2 regions of the Bombilactobacillus sp. ESL1202 genome follow, and region 1 is predicted to be linked to the other one. Evidence: predicted binding sites of a transcription regulator. Region 1 holds the regulator's gene; the other holds the start of a gene.
What was found. Region 1 encodes NrdR, which represses ribonucleotide reductase genes. Its sites were predicted from a motif close to ACACNATATATNGTGT; they were not measured.
Positions count from the first base shown of each region.

Region 2: the regulator NrdR is predicted to act here: its motif matches at 3,545-3,560, upstream of nrdH (glutaredoxin-like protein NrdH).

Region 1 is NZ_CM176590.1:1,698,991-1,705,794, forward strand. Features, by position in the region: gene polA (DNA polymerase I) at 1-2,658, shown strand; gene mutM (DNA-formamidopyrimidine glycosylase) at 2,664-3,491, shown strand; gene coaE (dephospho-CoA kinase) at 3,491-4,078, shown strand; gene nrdR (transcriptional regulator NrdR) at 4,084-4,575, shown strand; gene AC3B7A_RS07620 (DnaD domain protein) at 4,553-5,872, shown strand; gene dnaI (primosomal protein DnaI) at 5,885-6,799, shown strand.
Region 2 is NZ_CM176590.1:1,236,774-1,243,577, reverse strand. Features, by position in the region: gene AC3B7A_RS05520 (isochorismate synthase) at 1-644, opposite strand, end outside; gene AC3B7A_RS05515 (C40 family peptidase) at 755-1,423, opposite strand; gene AC3B7A_RS05510 (guanylate kinase) at 1,577-2,122, opposite strand; gene AC3B7A_RS05505 (DUF2187 domain-containing protein) at 2,367-2,591, shown strand; gene AC3B7A_RS05500 (LVIS_2131 family protein) at 2,664-3,284, opposite strand; gene nrdH (glutaredoxin-like protein NrdH) at 3,612-3,848, shown strand; gene nrdI (class Ib ribonucleoside-diphosphate reductase assembly flavoprotein NrdI) at 3,845-4,222, shown strand; gene nrdE (class 1b ribonucleoside-diphosphate reductase subunit alpha) at 4,203-6,377, shown strand.

The sequences.
Region 1 (6,804 bases):
ATGAAACCTAAGAGATTAGTTTTAGTTGATGGTAATAGTATTGCTTTTCGGGCTTTTTTTGCCATGCATAATGTTTTAGACAAATTTAAAACAGTAGATGGACTGCATACGAATGCTATTTATGCTTTTAATAATATGTTGGAACTAATTTTAAGTAAGAGTCATCCTGATAAAATGTTGGTTGCATTTGATGCGGGTAAAACAACGTTTCGTACAAAAATGTATTCTGAGTATAAGGGTAATCGTCCCAATACTCCTGATGAATTTCGGGAACAGATGCCCTTCATTAAGCAATTATTAGTTGCCCGGGGAATTAAATCTTATGAATTAGCTGATTACGAAGCTGATGATATCATCGGAACGATTTCACGCCAGGCACAAGAGCTTGGTTATGAAGTGATTATTGTCACTGGTGATCACGATTTGACGCAATTGGTTACGGAGCAAATTACTGTGGCGGTCACGATTAAGGGTGTTTCTGATCTAGAATTTTATACGCCAGCTTATTTTCAAGAAAAATTAGGGATTACTCCGTTACAATTAATTGATTTAAAGGGGTTAATGGGCGATAGTTCTGACCACTATCCCGGTGTGAGCAAAGTAGGTGAAAAAACGGGGCTCAAATTGCTCAAACAATATGGCTCTATGGAAAACCTGTACGCTAATTTAGATACGATGAAGCCAAGTAAATTAAAAGAACATTTACAAGAAGATCGTGATTTAGCTTTTCTGTCTAAAAAGTTAGCGACAATTGACTGTCAAGCACCAGTGACAATTAAAGTAGAACAGCTAGATTATGAAGGCGACCAATTAGAAGCTTTAATTGAATTTTACCGTAAGCTCAATTTTCAGTCTTTTTTAAAAAAAATGGCTGTTCCGTTAGATCCAACTGAGCAAGAGCAAAAACAACAGGCACCGTATCAAAATTTAACGCCAGAAACTTTAGCTCAGTTTGTTCAAACTAACCAACCGGCGAGTTTAATAATTGAGATGTTAACCGATAATTATCATACAGCACCAGTGGTTGGTGTCGCAGTGGGCAATCAAGAGGTGATTTTGGTCACTGATCAAGTTGAAATTTTACAAAATCAAGTCTTAAAAGATTGGTTACAAGATCCACAGCAAGAAAAATATGTTTTTGATTTTAAAAGGACTTTAGTAGCTTTAAAGCGGTTTGATATTCAGTTAAAAGGTGTTAGTTTTGATGCTTTATTAGCTTCGTATTTAATTGATGTTAATGATAATGCTAACGATTTGGGTGAAGTAGCACAATCCTATGGCTATAGTGATTTATTACCTGATGTTGCAGTCTACGGTAAGGGGGCGAAGCGCGCCGTTCCGGAAGCAAAAAGATTACAAGATCATTTGGCCGATAAAATTGCGGCTGTGAATTATTTACAACAGCAATTACCGCAACAATTACAGCAGCATGATCAAGACCAATTATTCGAAGAAATTGAATTACCTTTATCTCAGGTTTTAGGGCTGATGGAAATTGCAGGAATTAAAGTCAGCGCGACTACTTTGCAGCAAATGCGAACGGATTTAGATGGTCGTTTAACTAGTTTGGAAGCGGCGATTCATGAAAAAGCTGGTGAAGATTTTAATATTAATTCTTCAAAACAGTTAAGTAAGATTTTATTTGATAAAATGGGATTAAAACCGATTAAAAAAACCAAAACTGGCTATTCCACGTCGGTAGATGTGCTAGAAAAATTGAAAAATCAAGCACCAATTGTTGCTGATATTTTAGATTATCGTCAAGTTGCTAAAATTCAATCAACCTATGTGATTGGTTTGTTAAATGCGATTGCACCTGACGGCCGAGTGCATACTCGTTATTTACAGACCTTAACGCAGACGGGCCGCTTATCATCAGTGGATCCTAATTTACAAAATATTCCGGCGCGTGACGAAGGGCGAGCTATTCGTAAAGCCTTTGTTCCGCAAGCTGCTGATTGGAAATTATTTTCTAGTGATTATTCCCAAATTGAATTGCGGGTTCTAGCTCATCTTTCAGGCGATGAAAATATGCAACAAGCCTTTTTAGAGGATTATGATATTCATGCGCATACGGCCATGAAAATTTTTCATTTAAATAGTATTGAGGATGTAACACCAAATATGCGACGTAAGGCCAAAGCAACCAACTTTGGTATTGTCTATGGTATTAGTGACTATGGTTTAGCAAAGAATATTGGTATTTCCCGAAAAGAAGCGGCGGAATTTATTCAAGCTTATTTTGATCAATATCCAAAAGTTAAGGAATATATGGACCAGATGGTGCAAAAAGCGCGTGAAGATGGCTATGTTGAGACAATTATGCACCGCCGACGGTATTTACCTGATATTCATGCTAAGAATTTTCACTTGCGGTCGTTTGCAGAGCGTACGGCTATGAATACACCGATTCAAGGAAGTGCTGCTGATATTATTAAAATTGCGATGATTAATATGCAACAACAATTGACGGCCCAAAATCTACAGGCTAGAATGTTGCTTCAAGTTCATGATGAATTAATATTTGAAGCACCGACGAAAGAAATTCCCATTTTACAAAAATTAGTACCGCAAATCATGGATTCTGCTGTTAAACTAGATGTACCCTTAAAAGTGGAGTCAGCAGCTGGTCAAACTTGGTTTGACGCGAAAGGATAGAAAAAATGCCCGAATTACCAGAAGTAGAAACAGTCCGGCGTGGATTAAATCAGTTAATTAAAAATCAAAAAATTACAGAAATTGAAATTCGTTATCCCAAAATTATTGTTAATCCCCTAGCAGAATTCAAACAAGCATTGATTGGGGCTACGATTACGGATGTTGGCCGCCGCGCCAAGTATTTACTTTTTCATTTTGACAATGATTTGACTATGATCAGTCATTTGCGAATGGAAGGTAAGTATCAAGTCCGCGAACAAATTAGTGATTTTGATAAGCACGTGCATATCATTTTTTATTTAGCAAATGGGCAGTATCTAGGTTACCGAGATGTCCGCAAATTTGGCCGGATGGAAGTAGTACCAACGACTCAAGAATTGAAAATTAAAGGAATCGCTAAATTGGGTCCGGAACCATTAACACCCGAGTATACGTATGAAGCGTTAGTTAATGGCTTGAAACGCAAAAAGAAAAGTATTAAAGCGGTTCTATTGGATCAACAAGTAGTGAGTGGATTAGGCAATATTTACGTTGATGAAGTGTTATGGATGGCACAAATCCATCCGGAACAGCCAGCTAACCAATTAACAGAAACTCAATTACAGGCTTTATATCCAGCAATAGCTGAAGAAATTAAAACGGCTATTGCTGCTGGAGGGACAACCATTCGTAGTTATGTTGATGCCACTGGTCATCAAGGCAGTTTTCAACTGCAATTGAAAGTTTATGACCAAGAAGGACAACCTTGTCAACGGTGTGGTACAACAATTGAAAAAATTCGGGTGGCCGGACGTGGCACGCACTACTGTCCAAAGTGCCAAAGGTTAAACTGATGGGACAAGCAATTGGCATTACTGGAGGAATTGCTAGTGGCAAAACTAGTGTTAGTCAGTTAATTACGCAAGCTGGTTTTCAAGTCGTTGATGCTGATCATCTTGCTCACCAAGTTTTAAGAACCCAGACACGAGCGTTAAAAGCTCTTTTTGGTTCACAAATTTTGAATCAGGATGGTAGTTTAAATCGTTCAAAGTTAGGACAGCTCGTTTTTAGTGACTCAACAAAGTTACAACAATTAAATCAATTAGTGCAACCAATTATTCGCCAGCAATTACTACAACAAATTCAGCAAGCAAAAGCGGGTGTAATCCCCTTATTTTTTGAAATTCCTTTGTTATTTGAACAAGGTTATGATCAACTGTTAGATCAAGTGGTTGTGGTTTATGTTACAATGAAGCAACAATTAAATCGTTTAAAACAAAGGAATAATTTAACCGATGAACAGGCGTGTGCTAGAATAAAAAGCCAATTACCAATTGCCCAAAAATGTCAACAAGCTGATTGGGTAATTGATAATTCTCAAGATTGGTCGTATTTGAAACAACAGGTGACGCAATCTTTACAGCAAATAATTAAGGAGTAAGATCTATGATTTGTCCCCATTGTCAACAAAATTCTTCACGGGTAATTGATAGTCGACCGACTGATGAAGGTAAGGTTATTCGGCGACGGCGAGAATGTGAAAACTGTGGGTACCGCTTTACAACTTTTGAACGGATCGAGTACCCACCGGTTTTAGTCGTCAAAAAAAATGGCAATCGAGAAGAATTCCATCGTGAGAAAATTTTGCGTGGAATTGTACGTGCAGCTGAAAAACGCCCTGTGACTTTGGAGGATATGAATCAATTAGTTAATAAGGTCGAAGCAAAAATTCAAGCGACTGGTGAAAATGAAATTAATTCCCGCCAAATCGGCGAATTCGTGATGCAAGAATTAGCCCAAGTCGATGATATTGCTTATATTCGCTTTGCCAGTGTTTATCGGCAATTCAAAGATATTAATGGTTTAATGAAAGAAGTTCAAGATATGATGTTAACGCAAAATCATCAGTCAGAAAGTGGTTCCAAGAACAATGACTAGCTCAATGATCGATCCCTTATGGGGCTACTGGGTAATTAGTGATACTACATTAACACAATTGGATTATCAAATTTTGATTGATTTATACCAGCCCATCATTGGCAGTGATGCCATTAGTTTGTATCAATTACTTTGGCAACATCAGCAACCATTATTGTCTCAGCGTCAGGCTCATTTTCAACTATTAAATTTGTTAGATCTTGATGCCCATTCTTTTTATCAAGCGCGAATTAAATTAGAAGCTGTGGCTTTAATACAAACTTTTCAAAGTCGAGATAGTTGGGGTGATTATTTAATTTATCAACTTCATTCACCTTTGGCGGGAAATCAATTTTTTCAAGATAGTATTTTAACAACTTTTTTGCGTGAAAAGATTGGTCAACCTGATTTTAAAAAATTGCGTGATAAGTATCACCCGCAGATTCGTAATTTAGATCAAGCGACAGAAATTACGAAAAGTTTTTTAGAAGTTTTTCACTTATCACATAAAGTTGTTGATGAGACGGACACGACCACAACTACGGCAGCGACTAGTAACTTACCTCATTATAGTGAGTCGGAATTAGCTAGTTTTGATTGGGATTTAGTGGTGGCGGCCACGAAAGCATATCAAGTCAAACCACAAGAAATTGAAGAATTAAAGCAGCCCTTATTTAATTTGCATACGTTTTACGGCTTGTCAGAAGTTGAATTGGCTGAATTAATTGGTAATACAGTCAACGTCAATACCAATCAGATTGATCTCAAACGTTTAGAATTGGTAACACAAAAAACCTATGAAAAAAGTGTTAATTTGAATTTGAATGCGGATTTGGCGCAGAATAAGTCGGCAAAAATATCGACTCCACCAAATAATTTATCCAAAGTGCAACAACAATTAATTAAAAAAGCGCAAAGTTTAGCGCCAGCGGAATTTTTAGCGCAGAAAAAGCGGCAAAAAAATGGTTTTGTTGGAACCTCAGAAACGCGAATTTTACGTAATTTACAAGCGCGAATGGTTCTACCTAGTGAAGTTATTAATATTTTGGTTAATTATGTGCTAGATAATGGTGCTACTTTAACGCAAGGATTTGTAGAAAAAATTGCCAATGATTGGGTTCAGCATGGTATTAAAACTGCACCACAAGCCTTAAAATATCTACAAGATTTTCCACAAAAGCAACGCCAGCGACAAATAAAAAATGGCAGTAAGCATGAATCAGCCACAGACTGGTCTAAAAAGCAAAGTTCGCGGGTTGATCAAACACAATTAGCTAAATTACATCAGCAATTACGAAAATTAAAAGATAATTCTTAGTGAGGTACGATGATGGAAAAATTATCGCAATCATTAGCGCGTATTATAAAAGAGCGTCAATGGCAAACGCATTATCAAGATTTGCTACAAGCAGCCATTAAAGATTCGGATGTGCAAGATTTTTTGCACCAAAATCAACAACAAATCACTTCAAAGACGCTTCAACAAGGCTTAGATGCAATTTATGAATTTGTTCAAGCCAAAAGTCATATGTCAGAATTTGCTGCAGGTTATCAGCCACGTCTAATTTATAAAAATCAAATGATTCAAGTAACTTATGCACCAGATGCACAGCTAATTGCACAAAAAAAGCAACAGCAATTTGAACAAAATTTTCGAACAATTGATATGGCTAGTGATATCAAACAGGCAGATCTAACTGATTTTGAGCAAGGAGCAAGTGGTCGACAAAATGCTTTAGTAGCAGCTTATCACTTTATTTTGGATTATGCGCAAAAAGAACAATTTGTTCCAGGATTATACCTATCAGGCGATTTTGGAGTGGGTAAAACTTATTTATTAGGAGCGATCGCTAAAGAATTGGTGCAAAAGAAGGTTTCTGTTTTATTAATGCATTTTCCTACTTTTGCCGTGCAGATGAAAAATTCAATTAGTGATAATTCAGTTTTGAAAAAAATTGATCAAATCAAAATTGTTCCCATTTTGATGTTAGATGATATTGGTGCGGACTCTTTGAGTTCGTGGGTTCGTGATGAAGTTTTAGGGGTTATTTTACAATACCGCATGCAAGAAAAATTACCGACATTTTTCTCCTCTAATTTTGCCATGAATGATTTACAGAAACACTTAGCAGTTAATCAACGGGGGGATCAAGAACCCGTGAAGGCTGCGCGAATAATGGAACGGATTCGTTTTTTGGCGCAGGAAGTAATTTTATCAGGACCTAATCGGCGATTTGAACCGTAATTTGT
Region 2 (6,804 bases), 460 kb from region 1:
TAGCCTGGCTGTTTTTGACTTAGGTTTAGCCAAACTGCCGGCCAATTAGTCGCTTGGACTTGCGCCGTTGCACACCGCGCTAAAACGACCTTTTGTAATTGAGTCTGCTTAATTTCTTGAACAACAGTCTGCAATGCTTGTTGCCACTGAGTCAGATTCCTTTCTTGATAATTAGTCAATTGTATTTGTTGTGGTTGTAACGGTGGCAAGGCACTGACACTTTGCAGAATTTGTGTTAACCGCCGGGAACTAGTATCAATCACTGTCAACTGCCACTGTTGTTCATCATAAAAAAAACTCACTTGGGGTACCCAAGCAATTCCGTTTTGAAAAGCACCCCATTGTTGATTACGAACATCGCTTAGATCAAATAAAAAGCTTCCCACTAACTTCACATCCTGCCAGGAACTACCTCTTGTCAAACGAACAGTTTGTTTGACTTGTTTTAATAAAACTTGGGCTTTAGCAAACGTTAAAGGCTTGGTTGGAGCTTTTGGTAAAATATTACCAGCCGTTAATAATTGTTGTGTTTTGATCGGATTTTCCCACAAAAAAATTTCCTGTTGTTGACTTAACCATTGCAAAATTTGTTCACGCGCAATCGTTTTGGGTAATAATTTTGTATAAACTTTCAATGGTTTCATTTAATTCACCTTGTTTTAAAGCATTAAGATTGTTAATTCACTCTTAAATTTTAACATTAAAAAAGCCAGCAACAATTGTCGCTGGCTAAATCAAATTATTTTAAATTTTATTAATTGATTGCCCGAACACCAAATGATGGATAAAAGTAACTAGAAATTGTTGCGACAGTTACACCTTGACCTGGTTGCGGTGCATGAATATATTGATTATTGCCAATATATAAACCAACATGATAAGAATTACCTTGTGAACCCCAGAAAACTAAGTCGCCAGGTTGTAAATTATTAACCGAAACTTTGGGACCAGCACTTTCTTGGGCTACTGTATAGCCACCAATATTTTTACCTAATGCTTGTTTAAATACATAATACATTAAACCAGAGCAATCAAATGAATTAGGTCCCTTAGCACCCCAAACATAAGGCTTACCACCTTGAATTTGAGCAAAGTTAATTACTTTTTGAACTTTGGCATTACGAGCATCTGCCATATCTATTACATCGCTCGCTTTAATCCAATCATTACCACCTAAGTTATACCACTGACCATCAGCACTAATTTGAGTAACTGCCCAAGAAGAATCTTTCGGAACAGACTGACCAGTTAAAAAGCTATCGTCATAAGGTTGTGTACGTAAAGCAACTTGATTACTGGTTACAGTAACACCATCACCAACTTTAGCAGCTTGTGCATCTTGATTATGATTAAGAATTGCGGAAGTAGATAGACCCATAATACCTGCAGCAATTAAACTAAGAAAATGTTTTTTAGAAACCATTAAGATTGTTCGCCTCCGAGAATAAGTAACGTAATTTATTATGAGAATTATTTAAAATTCAATTGGAAATAACTTAACAATCAAAATAGTACACTTATTACATTGCAGATATGTTACAAACAAGCAAACAAATAATTACAAATTAGTAGAAACTTAAATTTTTAACATTAGTTGATCAATTTGGTTTTGCAAATGCCCCCAAGAATCATTTTGGAGGATTACAGCATCTTTTTTTAACAAACTGGGTAAAACCAAATCTCGCTGAAACTCATGACTAGCTAAGCGTTGCTGAATCAAGTCCGGGTCATCACCTCGTTTTAGTAAGCGAGCAGCCAGTACCTGTTTGGGAGCTGTCACAAACCAAACTATCGCTTGTTGAGGATAAGCTTTTAAATACGCCACTGCGCCCTTCGTATCCAAGACAATACTAACAATATTATTTTTTTGAAACGCACGGTTTAACCCTTGACGAGAAGATCCATATTGATAACCGGCATAAGTTACTTGTTCCAAATAATCATTTAACAAAAAACTTTGGGGTGTTTCAAAATAATAATCAATTCCTGATTGTTCATGCTTACGTCGTGGTCTTGTTGTATGTGTAATAATGCTCGGAATGCGATATTGATCTTTTAAATAATGACTAACGGTCGTTTTGCCAACACCACTAGCACCGGTAATAATAATAATTTTTTTCATTTTTCTACTCCAAATAATTGTCAAACTAACTTTTTTACATTATTATAAGATGAGTCTAGCAGACAAGACTAAGAACCGGTAACGGGTTGGCTTTAGTCTGATCAAGCGAATAGCGAAGCTAAAAAATGAGGTTGGGACAAACTTCTGACTTGTGGAGCACATAAGAATCAAATCTTCGTCTCAATTTACGAAAAATTCTTTTTGTCCCAGCCTCCTGATTATTTAAATAAAGGAGTAATCTTGTATGAAAATTTCTAGTATAAAAGCTGGCGATAAACTTAAGGCTCAAGTTGAAGAAGATTTAGAAAAACCAGTTATTGGTACTGTGGAAAAAATTTATACCAATGCCGTTTTATTAGATATTGAACAATTTGACCCCAAAGATAGCGACAGTGTTACCGAACTTAATCACAAAATTGTTGTTAATGCGCGCAATTTGAAACGCGCACCAAAAACACCTGCCAAATAAATTTAATTCTAAGACAAGACAAAAGTTCCCCAGTTCATTCAATAAATGACTGAGGAACTTTTTTAATTAGCTTTACGAAATAGTTTTCATAAAAGTTGCACTCGGAATTCGAATTAAGGCATAATCAGTCGCCACATTGCCAGCGTGAATGCCTAAACCATTTCGCCAATTATTCTTATAATGTGCCACCATCGTGATTACATAGGCTTGTTGATACTTACTATCGTAATTCTTAGTAGCTGGCCAAGGGTAATTTTTAGCATTTAAATTAGCTGCTTGATCACCATCTAAAACCGAAGCATTATTGCCCGGAATACTGTATTTAGCCCCCTGAATCCAATAATTATAGTATTTAACAGTCTTTTGATTGTCTGATTGTTTCACTTCAACATAGTAACCTTGACTATTTTTCGTCTGCATAACTAATGGTTTTACCGTATAGCTTAATTGAACTCGTTGACTATCTTGAACTGCTACCTTATCTAAAAAAGTCACATAAAACATGGCTCCAACTAAGATAAAAGCACCAATAAACTCACAAAAATCTAATAAAACATTACCGATAGAACGATGTTTTTTACGAACAACAATCATTTTTAAATGACGCCGCCGAATATCAAAAATAATTCCTATGACAATCGCAAGTACTAAAATCCAAATCACGACGCCCAATAAATTCCAGTTTAAACGCATCCCAACTTCTCCAAACTCCTAAATAAATTTATTAGAATTATTATAGCTCAATTTATACTTAGCTGCACTGTAGAAACTTACCAGCAGCAATCATTCATTTGATTTCATTAGTCACCAAATTCTAAACAACTTTTGTCCCAATCTATTAAATTTCCAAAAATTCACCTTGACTTTTCACACAAACTGATGTTCGAAAAAATATTTTTAAATCAAATCCAGCAGTAGCAACCACAGTATCATGTGGTTAGTCTTCTAACAAAACACTATATATTGTATTTTGATTGGAAGGGTCTTATAATTGAGCTCAGTTATTGAGGAGGTAGTTTTATGAAACAAACAGTGACGATTTTTACCAAAAATGGTTGTATGCAATGCAAAATGACCAAAAGATTTTTAAGTGAACATCAAATTTCCTTTGAGGAACATAATATCAATCAACAACCACAAGATCTAACTTATCTTAAACAACAAGGTTTCAAAAGTGTCCCTGTAGTTTTCACAGAGAATCAAGCCCCCATTGTCGGCTTTCGTTTAGATGAACTGAAAGATCTGGTGCAAGCATGAAAATTGCTTATTATACAATTACTGGTCAAACCAGACGTTTTATTCAAAAAGTCCAATTACCGGCCTATGAAATTAGTGACGCTGATCCCTATCATGCCATGGAAGAACCTTATTTATTAGCTGTACCTGCTTATGATGACAACATGATGGATGCCGTCATTGATTTCTTAAGTTACAAAGACAATGCGCAACAATTAGTCGGTGTCGTTGGTAGTGGTAATCGGAACTTTAATGAACTTTATATCCATACTGCCAAAGATATTGCCGCAGGTTTAGACGTCCCTGTCGTCTTTGATTATGAATTTAACGGTACCGAATCTGATGTCAAAAATTTCCGGAAAGTAGTGGAACAACTTGAGTCTAAACAACATTGATATTGCTAAAGTTAGCTATTTTAAACTAAATAATGAATTAAATATTCCCCAAGCTGGTCATATTGCTTTAGAGCGCGATCAAGCAGCATTGAAAGCTTTTTGGCAGGAAAATGTTCAACCAAATTCTCAGATTGAACCTGATATTATTCAACACCTTACTAATCTAGTTAAGACTGATTATTTAGAAGCCGAGTTTTTGAAAAAATATTCAACAGCTTTTATTCGACAACTTTATCAATATTTAAAAGAGCAACATTTTCAATTTAAATCATTTATGGCGGCCTATAAATTCTACAATCAATACGCATTAAAAACTAACGATGGTGGTTATTATTTAGAAAATTATGAAATGCGGGTTTTAAATAATGCTTTATATTTTGCGGATGGCAACGAACAATTAGCTCAACAATTAGCCGATGAAATGATTCATCAACGCTACCAACCCGCTACACCTTCTTTTTTAAATGCTGGCAAAAAACGTCGTGGTGAATTTGTGTCTTGTTTTTTAATTCAGATGACTGATGATATGAACTCAATTGGGCGCGGTATTAACAGTGCTTTGCAATTATCCCGGATTGGGGGCGGAGTTGGTATTGCTTTGTCGAATTTACGCGAAGCTGGGGCCCCCATTAAAGGCGTCAAAGGCGTTTCCAGCGGTGTTTTACCAGTTATGAAATTACTAGAAGATAGTTTTAGTTACAGTAATCAATTAGGTCAGCGCCAAGGCGCTGGCGCCGTCTACTTGAATGTCTTTCATCCTGATATTCTAGATTTTTTATCTGCTAAAAAAGAAAATGCTGACGAAAAAATTCGGGTTAAGACGCTATCTTTAGGCATTATTGTTCCCGATAAATATTATGAATTAGTCCGTCAAGATGCAACGATGTACCTTTTTAGTCCTTATAGTGTTGAGCGCGAATACCACCAACCATTTTCTTACGTTGATATCACTAAAGAATATGATAACTTAGTGGCCAACCCTAAGATTGAAAAGTATACGATCAAAGCACGGGATTTAGAGCTAGAAATCAGTAAATTACAACAGGAATCTGGTTATCCATACATTTTGAACATCGACACTGCTAATCGGGATAATCCGGTTGCAGGAAAAATCATTATGAGTAACTTATGTTCCGAAATTCAGCAAATTCAAACACCGTCTGTTTTAAATGATCGCCAAGATTATGTAGAACTAGGACGTGACGTGAGCTGTAATCTAGGATCAACTAATATTCCGCAATTAATGACTAGTCCGGACTTTGGTCGATCGGTTTGCGCCATGACTCGGGCTTTAACTTTTGTCTCGGATCATTCTCAAATTGATGCTGTTCCTTCCATCAAAAAGGGCAATGATTTAAGTCATGCAATTGGTTTGGGAGCTATGGGGTTGCATACTTTTTTAGCAACACACCAAATTGAATATGGTTCTAGTCAGGCTTTAGAGTTTACAAACGTTTATTTTATGCTTTTAAATTATTGGACTTTAGTTGAAAGTAATCAAATTGCTCGTGAACGTCATAGCATGTTTCACGACTTTGATCAATCAAAGTATGCGGACGGTTCCTATTTTGATAAATACACCAGTCAATCTTTTGCCCCGCAAGATCCGAAAGTTCAAGCTTTATTTAAAAATATTTTCATTCCCACTCCCAAAGATTGGCAATTATTACAGCACAAAGTTCAAGCTACCGGTTTATATAATGCTTATCGCCTAGCAGTAGCTCCGACTGGTTCAATTTCATATATTGATGATACCAGCGCTAGCTTGCAACCAATTACTTGGTTAGTTGAAGAGCGCCAAGAAAAAAAGAATGGTAAATTGTATTATCCTGCACCACATATGTCTAATGAAACTATTCCTTATTACCGTTCTGCCTATGATACTGATATGCGTAAGGTCATTGACACTTATGCTGCAGCTCAAGAACACGTTGACCAAGGATTGAGTTTAACTTTATTTGTTCGTTCAACTATTCCAGAAGGTTTATACGAATGGAAAACTTCTGACGAAGAAAATAAACAAACGACACGCGATCTCACTATTTTGCGCAATTATGCATATTACAAGGGCATTAAGTCATTATATTACGTCCGCACTTATACTGATGATAACTCCGAAGTGGGTGTTAACGAATGTGAAAGCTGTTCGATTTAAAATCAAGCTGCGAACAAGACTGGGCAGCAACCGTCAGCTAACCTAGACTAAGGACTTAAGATTGGTTTGTATCTTAAATGCTTAGGCGTAGTTAGATGAAGGTTGTTAGTCTTGTGAGCGCAATTAAAATCAAGCTGCGAACAAAAGCGGGAGCAACTGAGTATAACCTAGAATAATAATTTAAGTTGGTTTGTAACTTGAATTATTATTCGTAGTTAGACGCAAGTTGTTGCTTTTGTGAGTGCAATTAAAATCAAGCTGCGAACAAAGTCGTTTAGAAGTTGAGGATTAACATCGGCAAGAGATTTAAGTTTGAACTTTAACTTAAGACTCTTGGCGGAGTTAAACGCAAACTTCTGACTTTGTGAGCGCAATTTCAAAGCTGCGACAAGAAACGGTTAAAAGTTGAGTACTAACCTAAACTGAC